Regions from separate parts of the Gilvimarinus sp. DA14 genome, predicted to be linked through region 2. Evidence: riboswitches for the same ligand, from Rfam matches in the RefSeq annotation. Region 2 holds a riboswitch; each other region holds the start of a gene.
What was found. A riboswitch is a leader RNA that binds a small molecule or an ion and turns the genes downstream of it on or off. The one in region 2 is predicted to bind thiamine pyrophosphate.
Positions count from the first base shown of each region.

Region 1: another riboswitch for thiamine pyrophosphate. It lies ahead of thiO (glycine oxidase ThiO); the one in region 2 lies ahead of NHM04_RS12290 (TonB-dependent receptor).
Region 3: another riboswitch for thiamine pyrophosphate. It lies ahead of thiD (bifunctional hydroxymethylpyrimidine kinase/phosphomethylpyrimidine kinase); the one in region 2 lies ahead of NHM04_RS12290 (TonB-dependent receptor).

Region 1 is NZ_CP100350.1:799,168-802,443, reverse strand. Features, by position in the region: gene NHM04_RS03380 (thiazole synthase) at 1-583, opposite strand, end outside; gene thiS (sulfur carrier protein ThiS) at 585-809, opposite strand; gene thiO (glycine oxidase ThiO) at 802-1,965, opposite strand; TPP riboswitch at 2,008-2,149, opposite strand; gene xseA (exodeoxyribonuclease VII large subunit) at 2,164-3,276, opposite strand, start outside.
Region 2 is NZ_CP100350.1:2,796,802-2,800,077, reverse strand. Features, by position in the region: gene NHM04_RS12295 (AraC family transcriptional regulator) at 1-1,065, opposite strand, end outside; TPP riboswitch at 1,184-1,280, shown strand; gene NHM04_RS12290 (TonB-dependent receptor) at 1,328-3,276, shown strand, end outside.
Region 3 is NZ_CP100350.1:1,900,538-1,903,813, forward strand. Features, by position in the region: gene thiC (phosphomethylpyrimidine synthase ThiC) at 1-1,160, opposite strand, end outside; gene thiD (bifunctional hydroxymethylpyrimidine kinase/phosphomethylpyrimidine kinase) at 1,147-2,034, opposite strand; TPP riboswitch at 2,137-2,231, opposite strand; gene NHM04_RS08340 (TolC family outer membrane protein) at 2,461-3,276, shown strand, end outside.

The sequences.
Region 1 (3,276 bases), 2.0 Mb from region 2:
CCTGCGATGGTGCGCCAAGGCCCGCATCGACAATCAGCGGGCATGTGAAACGCTCGCGCAACGCTTTTAACGCGTAGCGGTTCAGCAGGCCGCGTCCGGTGCCGATAGGGGCGCCCCAGGGCATCAGTACCTCGCAACCGGCTTCCACCAGCTTCTGACACAAAATCATATCATCGGTGCAATAGGGCAATACTTTAAAGCCCTGGCTTATTAATTCGCGGGTTGCCTCCAACAGCGCAAAAGGATCTGGTTGCAGGTTGTAATCATCGCCAATAACTTCCAGCTTAATCCAGTCTGTGGCAAATAATTCACGGGACATTTGCGCTAAGTTAACCGCCTCTTTAACGGATTTGCAGCCCGCGGTATTGGGTAACAAAGTGCAGCCAGTGGCGCGAATATGCTGCCAAAAACGCTCCCCGTCGCCGGCGCTGGGGTTTTGCCGCCGCAGCCCCAGAGTCACGATTTCCGCGCCCGATGCAGTGACGCTATCGCGCATTTGTTGGGGCGACTCATACAGGGCCGTGCCCAGTAAAAAGCGGCTGTTAAATTCCTTGCCGTATAGCGTGATTTTATCGCTTTGCATGTTAACCTCCGCCTACAGGGGCTACGATATCGATCAAGTCGCCGCTGCCAAGCAAGGTATCAGCGTAGGCCGAGCGAGGCACGAATTCACCGTTGACGGCCGCGGCAAACTTTTCTGGTATTTGTTGCTCACTCTGCCAAAGAGCAGTGGCGTTGGCGAGGTCGGTACCGGCGGGCAGCTCGCAGGACTCGCCGTTTAAAAAGACTTCAATGGTGCGGTTACTCATACACAGGCTCACTGTTGAAAGAATTGTCTCTACGCTCACTCCTCTGTCGCCGTGCTTGCAGCAAATGAGCAAAAGGGCTTTGCCGCTGGGCGTCGAGCAAATGCAGCACATGATCGACTACCGCTGGCGCTAGCAGGTAGCCGTGTCGATAAAGTCCGTTGGCGCTGATCAGGCCGCGCTGGGCGCAAACGCTTGGCATATTGTTGGCAAACGCCGGGCGCAGATTCACGCCAGCTTCAAGTATGCGCGCTTCGGCAAAGGCCGGTGCCAGAGTGTACACAGCGCTTGAAAGCTCGAGGCTGGACTGCAATGAAATAGGGGAGAGGTCTTCGCTTTCAATTTGCGTGGCGCCGATAACAAATCGATTGCCAGGTTTGGGAACGATATACAGCTGATAGCGCGGATGCATCAAGCGCACCGGGCGCTGCAGTGTTACTTCGCATGTTTCCAGGTGTAGAGTTTCACCACGCACGGCGCGCAGTTGGATAAGTGCTGCTCTGGCACCAGCGCCGCGACAATCAATGACTACATCAAAAGAAAATTTTTGCCCAGTAGATTCGCTGATAATGGCAAAAGGCTCGGCGCTCACGGGGGTGTTTTCATATACGCGCACATCTTGCGTACTGATTTGCGCGCTTAGCTGTTGCAGCAGCTGGCGATTGTCCAAATGCGCTTCGGGCGAGAGTAATAAACCCCGTTGAAACTGCCCGCTTAAATCGGGTTCCAGATGCTGCAAATCGTCGCGGTGCAGGTGGCGGATGCTGCAGTCAGCGTAGTGCTGCAGGGGGCGGGTATCGCTGATGAACTGTTCCAGCTCGCTTTCATCTTGCGGGTGGGCCACCAATAAGCTGCCATGTTCGTGCAAGCAAGAACTCGCCTGTGTACCAATGTGGCTCAGCCATTCGCGCCAGCGCTCAATTCCGTAAACGCCCATAGCGTATACATCGGGGCCAGCTTCGGCCGCTTCGCTGATAGGCGCGAGCATGCCGGCTGCAGTGTGGGCGGCGCTTTGTGGTTTGGCGCTGCTGGCTGCATCGAACAGAGTCACTCTAAATCCCGCCGCGCTGAGCTGCCAGGCAAGCAATTGGCCGAGCAGGCCGGCTCCGGCAATGCCTATCTTGGCATCAGGTTTTAAATAAGAGAGATCTGGAGTCACTATTGCCTCGACACATGAGGCTGGAGCAGAGGGAGGCCGCCGATGCTGGCGCTACTTGTTCCCTCCGCAGGTGCCAGCCTGTTCAGGTTCCACGGGTTCGGCCGTACCGATCTCAGCCTTCGTACCACGCAGCACTGGGTCCAGTGTCTGGTTTTTGGTGGTCAAGGCGCCCCGACAAGTGCGCTCAATATAAAGACATTAGCTCGAGGTTGCAATCACCTCGCAGGTAAATTCACCCGTGCCGAGCGTGGTGTTGAGTTGCTGTTTGGGGCGTAAGTCTGAGGCGCTGCGCACCACCTGACCCTGCTCATCCCGCACCACGGCAAAGCCTCTGTTTAACGTTGCCAGGGGGCTGACACTGTCGAGCACGCGGGCCTTTTCGTGCAGTTGCTGCTGCCATTGCCCAAGCTGTCTGTGCATATTTTGCTCGAGGCGCTGGCGCAAGGTGTGCAGGTTGTTTTGTGCCTGTGTCAGGCGCGCTTGGGGGTTCTGGTTCTGTCGCCGTCTTTGCAGATCGGTAAACTGTTGGGCGCAATTGGCCAGGCGTTGTTGCATGCAGCGCGTCAGCCGAATTTCCAGTTGATCCAGCCTCTGAGATTGGTGGCGCAGTGACTCGCCCGGATGACGCAGCCGCTTTTGCAATGCATTGAGGCGGCTGTGTTGTTGCGCCAGCTGGTTGGCAATGGCTTTACCCAGCGCCAACTCCCTCTGTTTTAGAGCGTTCAAATGTTCGCGGATATCCGGCACGGCCATCTCAGCCGCAGCCGACGGGGTTGGCGCGCGGTGATCGGCGACAAAATCGGCGATGGTGAAATCCGTCTCGTGTCCCACCGCGCTGATCAGCGCAATAGGGCAGGCGGCGATCTGGCGGGCGAGCGCCTCGTCGTTAAACGCCCACAAGTCTTCAATTGAGCCGCCGCCGCGGGTCAGAATTAACAGATCAAATAGACCGCTGCGCTCGGCCAGTTGCAGCGCGCGGATAATCGCGGGGGCGGCGCTCTCGCCCTGCACGGGTACTGGCAGCAAGGTCACCTTTTGCGATGGATAGCGCCGCCTGATGACCGCCAGTACATCCCGCACGGCGGCGCCAGTGGCTGAAGTAATAACACCGATATGGTGGGCTTGCGGCGGCAGAGGTAGTTTTCGTTCGGGGGCGAACAACCCCTCGTTGGCGAGCTTGTGCTTTAGCGCCTCAAACGCGCGCTGTAGGGCGCCAAGGCCCGCTTCCTCCATGTGTTCGGCAATGAGCTGGTAGTCGCCGCGACCTTCATAAATGCTCACTCGAGCGCGCAGCAGCACTTGCTGGCCACT
Region 2 (3,276 bases):
CCCAACCGAATACGCGATTTCCGCAATGCTCGGCTCGGGTCCCGCCGACAGTAAGCGTGCAGCCTCAGTCAAGCGCACTTTGTTGAGATAACCGGTAAAGGTATAGCCCAGCTCAGCTTTGAGGATCGAGTTAATTTTACTGCGCCCGACTCCGGTCGCCGAGGCGATACCGTCCAGGTTCAACTCGCTGTTCGCATACTCGGTGGCGAGGTAACGCAAAATAGCCTCTTTATCGCGGTCGCGTCGGGGCTCTACCGACAACTGCTGATACGCCACCAGAGGTCGGTCCTTTTGCAGTTTGAGTTTAAGCGCATCGGTCAGCGCCCGCGTATGAGCGCGAAACAGCCAAATAATGGCCATCAGCCAAGCCAGCCCCAAAACCCCCGCCAGTAGATACAGGTAGCGCCAATCTCGCCCGCGCAGCTCAAGGGCGTTAATTTGCACCCGCGCCGAATCCAGCATGGGGCTTTGATGGGTAGAACCAAAAACCAATCGCGGTACCCGGTTAAGCTGGTAATCAATCATCGAGAGCTTGAGCTCAAACTTATCCAGCCACCACTGGGGCGTCTCCAAGCGAGTCAAATCTAACTCGACGGCGGACCACTGCTCGTCACAGGAGAAATAGGTCGCCGGCGAGCGATAGCTTAGCGGATCATCTTTTTGGGTGATGCCGGGCTCAAAGGTATGGGCGGCAAATGCCAGAACATTGGCAGGGACGCACTTCACGTTAAAGCTCAGCTTGTGGTATCCGGTAAGATCCAGCATGGTCGGCTGCCCGCCGTCATCGGTAAAGTTTAACGCCACCCCTGCATAGGGATACTGAGCAACATCGGAAAGACTCAGCGAATAATCAAGGCTGTAGCGGTCATCGTGGAATGTTACCTCTGAGAGGCCACCTTGGGAGTGATCCGTCTCGGCGCTCAGATGCCAGGGCAGCTCGCTCTGCGCTGCAGGCAGTAATGTGCGAGACGAGAATGTATTCTGGATACACCAATAACTGAGCAGCGCACTGAATAACAACAAACCTAGCAGCAGCGTGGCCACTTTTTTATAAAATTTCAGCATTACGGGTAACTTTAATTTTTTATCACTTCCTATCCTACCGCTAATTTCCCACTCAAAGTAGCGTCTAGCACGACGTCAGATTGGCATTGAGCAGCATTGGGCGTAAAATAGTCCGACGCTTAAATCCTCGGGGTGGCCGCTTTCTCAGGCCTGAGAAAAACCCGTTGAACCTGATCCGGTTAATGCCGGCGTAGGGATAGGACACTCTCTCATATCCGCGCTTATTTAGCATGCCGGGTCTCCTGTTGCTGTTGGAGACTCTATGAAACTCGCACACTTTGCTTTTGCCACTTTACCTTTCGCCATTGCCGCCCAGGCGCAGGGCAATACCATTGAAGAAATTCTGGTGACGGCGGACTTTCGCCCCACGAACCTGAGCCAGTTGGCCACCAGCGCAAGTGTTATTGATGCTGAAGCCATCAACGCCCGTGGCGCCGAGCACCTGGCACAAATTTTAAACACCGCCCCCAATGTGAATTTTTCCACCGGCGCCTCGCGCGGCCGCTTTTTTCAAATTCGCGGTATCGGTGAGCGCAGCCAATTTATTGAGCCGGTTAACCCGTCCGTTGGCCTGCTGGTCGATGGCATAGACTTAACCGGCATTGGCGGGGCAGCAACCACGCTGGACATTGCCCAGGTGGAAATTTTGCGCGGCCCGCAGGGCACACTCTATGGCGCCAACGCCCTGGCAGGCTTGATAAATATGGTATCAGCCGCCCCCACCCAAGAGTTCGGCGGCGAAGTGAACGCCACCCTGGGCGACTACAATATTCAAACCCTGAGCGGAGCCATTAGCGGCGGGCTAACCGATACCCTGAGCGCCCGCGTCGCACTGGAGCAGCACAGCTCCGACGGCTACCAGGACAACGCCTACTTAAATATTGACGACAATCAGAATATCGACGAGCAAACCGCCCGCGCCAAACTGCGCTGGCAGCCCAGTGATTCGCTGCAATTGGATGTGACCGGCCTGTACGTCAATGTCGATAACGGCTACGACGCCTTCTCTTTGGACAATACCCGCACCACCCTGTCGGATAACCCCGGCCACGACCGCGCCGAAACCACAGCTGGCTCGGCGCGCTTGCAGTGGCGCTTAAACGATGCGGTCTCACTGGTGGCGCTGGGCAGTCACGCACAGTCGGATACCGAATACGGTTTCGATGAAGACTGGACCTACGCAGATATTTGCAGTGACTTCACTTGTATTTATGACGGCTACAGCTCAACCGATAATTACCTGCGCGATATCGACAACACCACCGCCGATTTACGCCTGGTGTCCAACAACGAACGTCACGAATTCGGTTGGGTGGCCGGCGTGTATTACCGCGACCAGAACGAGAGCTTACTGCGCGAGTACACTTATGCAAGCGGCGACTTTACCAGCGATTTCAGCGCCGAAAACACCGCCCTGTACGGCCAGTTGGATATCCCGCTAAGCGCTGCGCTTAAATTAGTCACCGGCCTGCGCTATGAAGAGCGCAGCGCCGACTACCGCGACAGCGACGAGGTAAGCTTCTCCCCCGAAGACGATATGCTGGGCGGCAAGCTGGCGCTGGAATACCACACCGATACCACCTTGTATTACGGTTTGATCTCGCGCGGTTACAAAGCCGGCGGCTTTAACAGCAACACCGCACTGCCCGAAAGCTCGCGGGAATATCAGCCGGAGTTTCTGTGGAACTACGAAGTGGGCGCCAAGTTTGCCTCCAACGATAGCCGCATCACCAGCAATATCGCCGTGTTCTACCAAGATCGCGACGACGTGCAAACCAAGCAATCGCTACTGCAACAAATTGATGGCAACACCTGCCCCTGCAGTTTTGAAGATTACACCACCAATGCCGCCGCAGGCCACAGCTACGGTTTAGAAGCAGACATTAATTGGCAGGCAAGCGAAGCCTTGCGCTTGTTCGCAAGCCTGGGGTTACTGCGTTCGGAGTTTGATGACTTTCAAAGCTTCGCCCACGCTGACGCCAACCCCGGCGAGGGCGAGGCTTACGATTTATCCGGCCACGATTTACCCCACGCCCCCCACTATCAATTTACCGCCGGTGGCGAATACTTTTTTACCGACCACTGGTTTGCACAGTTAGAGGTAGAGGGAAAAGACAGCTTTTATTTCTCCAGCCGCCACGAAGCCCAGGCCGACGCCTATGAATTGCTAAACGCCCGCTTGGGTTACACCGCCGCGCACTGGGAGCTGGC
Region 3 (3,276 bases), 900 kb from region 2:
AGGGAGAAGGACACGTCATAGGCCTTCATGATTTCGCAGATGTCTTCAAAATGAGTATAAAGGAAATTCTCTTTGTGGTGCGCCAGACACCATTTGGCCATAATCGAGCCACCGCGACTGACAATACCGGTGACCCGCTTGGCGGTGAGCGGCACATAGCGCAGCAGCACACCGGCGTGAATGGTGAAGTAGTCAACGCCTTGCTCGGCCTGCTCAATCAGGGTATCGCGAAAGATCTCCCAGGTTAAATCCTCGGCCACGCCATCAACTTTTTCCAGCGCCTGGTAGATGGGCACGGTGCCAATGGGTACATGAGAGTTGCGGATAATCCACTCGCGGGTCTCGTGAATATTCTTGCCCGTGGACAAGTCCATAATCGTGTCCGCCCCCCAGCGGGTGCCCCAGGTGAGCTTTTCCACCTCTTCTTCAATGGAGCTGGTAAGCGCCGAATTGCCGATATTGCCATTGATTTTCACCAAAAAGTTGCGCCCGATGATCATCGGCTCTAACTCTGGGTGGTTAATGTTGGCGGGAATGATCGCGCGGCCACGAGCCACCTCATCGCGCACAAACTCGGGGGTAATTTCAGTGGGAATAGCCGCACCAAAGTCATTGCCCTGGTGCTGTTTCTCCAAAACCCCCTGCTCGCGCGCTTGCGCCAGCGCCATATTTTCGCGAATCGCAATGTATTCCATTTCTGGAGTGATGATGCCCTGACGGGCGTAGTGCATTTGCGATACGTTCTTGCCGGCCTTAGCGCGGCGCGGGACCCGGTGATGGTTAAAGCGCAGGTGGGCAAGCTTAGGGTCGGCCAGACGCTCGCGGGTAAACTCCGAGTTCACTCCCTCCAGCAACTCGGTATCGTCTCGCTCTTCAATCCAGCGGGTGCGGATATCCGCAAGCCCCTGACGCACATCCACAGCAACCGCTGGGTCGGTATAGGGGCCAGAAGTATCATAAACGCGCACCGGCGGGTTGGTTTCACCGCCAAAATCAGTGGGGGTATCGGCCAGACTAATTTCCCGCATGGGCACGCGTATATCGTCGCGCGAACCTGTTACATAAATTTTTTCCGAGCGGGGAAATGGCTGCACCGAGGCGTTATCCACCTGGGCGCTTTCACTGAGCACGCGCTCGGCGCTCTGTTTATTCTGAGTCATGGGAAATCTCCTGGGTTATGGGTGCGGCACTTGCCACGGTTGCATAAGAAAAAGCGTAAAAATGATCCACCGGGCCATGTCCCCGCCCTACCTGTAATCGGTCGGCGGCAGTCAGAGCTCCGGTTAAATAGTGTTTGGCCTCACGACAGGCCTCGTAAGATGACAGGCCACGGGCAAGAAAAGCGGCGATTGCCGAGGCCAGGGTGCAGCCGGTGCCATGGGTATTTGCGGTGCGAACCCGCCGCGCTCTGAGCAGCTCGCAGCGCTCGGCATCGAGATACACATCCACCGCCTCATCCGGATGCTGCAAATGGCCGCCCTTAAGCAGCACGGCCTGGGCACCCTGTGTAAGCAGCGCCTCCGCCTGCCGGGTCATTTGCGCTACGCTTTCTGCCACGGGAGCATCCAGCAGCGCGGCGGCCTCGTGCAGGTTAGGGGTAAGCAGACAGGCGCGCGGGATCAGTTTCTGGCGCAGCGCCTGCAAGGCGTCATCGGCCAGCAGCCGGTCACCGCTGGTAGCGACCATCACGGGGTCTAACACTAAAGGAATGAAGGTGGGGAGTTCAGAGGCCAGGGCGGAGATAATCTCGGCGTTGGCGAGCATGCCGGTTTTAATGACTTTTACCGGCATATCCGCTAGCACCGACTGTACTTGGCGAAGCACAAAATCGGCGGATACAGACTCAACCGCCTGCACCCCCTGAGTATTTTGCGCGGTTAAGGCGGTGATTGCCGAGGCGCCGTAAACACCCAGGGCGGCAAAGGTTTTTAAATCCGCTTGAATGCCCGCCCCGGCTCCGCTATCGCTGCCGGCAACAGTCAGAGCAACGCAGGCAGACGTAACGCGATTAGGATATTCGGTGATGTTGGACATAAGCTGCTTCCTGGAGGGGGCGAGGAAACAGCGCAGCAACTGCCGGTGCGGCAGCGGCTTGAAGCCGGGAGCAGACGCCCCGGCAAATAGAATGGATACATAAATTCATAAGCGCTCGTTCCCTACGCCGGTACTAACCGGATCAGGTCGACGGGACTCTCTCAGCTTCACCACACGAAGCACCCCGACAAGACAGAATCGGCAGTCTAGAGAACTGCTCCGCGGCTGTAAAGCACAGCGTTTACGGTTTTTTACTAGCGGCGCGAAAAAATGAACGTTTATTCATCTCGACCTAGAGGACGCAAACCGCTAAACTCTGGCCTGTATTAAAATCGCACACAGTAGAGTGCAACTAAATTTGTGGAGCCAGCGTCTTTACCGCAGCAACGACCACAAAAACGGACGCAAGACCTACCGGGATACCAAATGAAGCAGACAAAACGTTATTTTTTTGCCGCGCTGATTGCGCTTAGCAGCAGCGCCCAAGCCGAGTCTATCCTCGACATTTACAACCTGGCACTGGAAAACGACCCCCAGTTAAAAGCCGATAGAGCGGCTTTCGAGGCGGGGCTAGAAAACAAAACCATCGGCCGCGCCGCTTTGCTGCCGCAAATTACCGGTTCTGCTAACGTCAGCTACAGCGAAACCGACTCGGAGTATGAAATCCGCAGCGGCGAGGCGGCCCTTACGCCCGCCGGCACTACCGAAAATGAAGTCAAGCGCTGGGGGCTGGATTTAAACCAGGCGCTGATTGATCTGAACGCCTGGCACACCTATCAGCAAGGTGCCGCATTGAGCGAGCAGGCCAAGGCGCAGTACTCGGCCGACCAGCAGAGTTTGATTGTGCGCGTCGCCGAAGCCTACTTTAACGTGTTGCGCGCCATCGACAATTTGGAAGTAGCCCTGGCCGAAGAGAAAGCTCTGGGACAGCAGCTGGAGCAAACCAAGCAGCGCTTTGAAGTGGGCCTGACCCCCATTACTGATGTGCACGATGCCCAGGCAGCGTACGACAGCGCCCAGGCCGCCACCCTGGAAGCGCGCGGCCAACTGGGTATTAGTTACGAAGCCCTGGAGGTACTGACCGGTCAGTCGCACGATGCTATCGCACCTTTGGGCGAAGATTTTCCCGTGGTTCCCCCCTCTCCGGCCGATCGCCACAGCTGGGTAGAATTCGCCCTGGAAAATAACTTCACCCTGAAAGCGGTAAGCGAAGCGGCGAACGCGGCCGAACAGCAAGCCAAG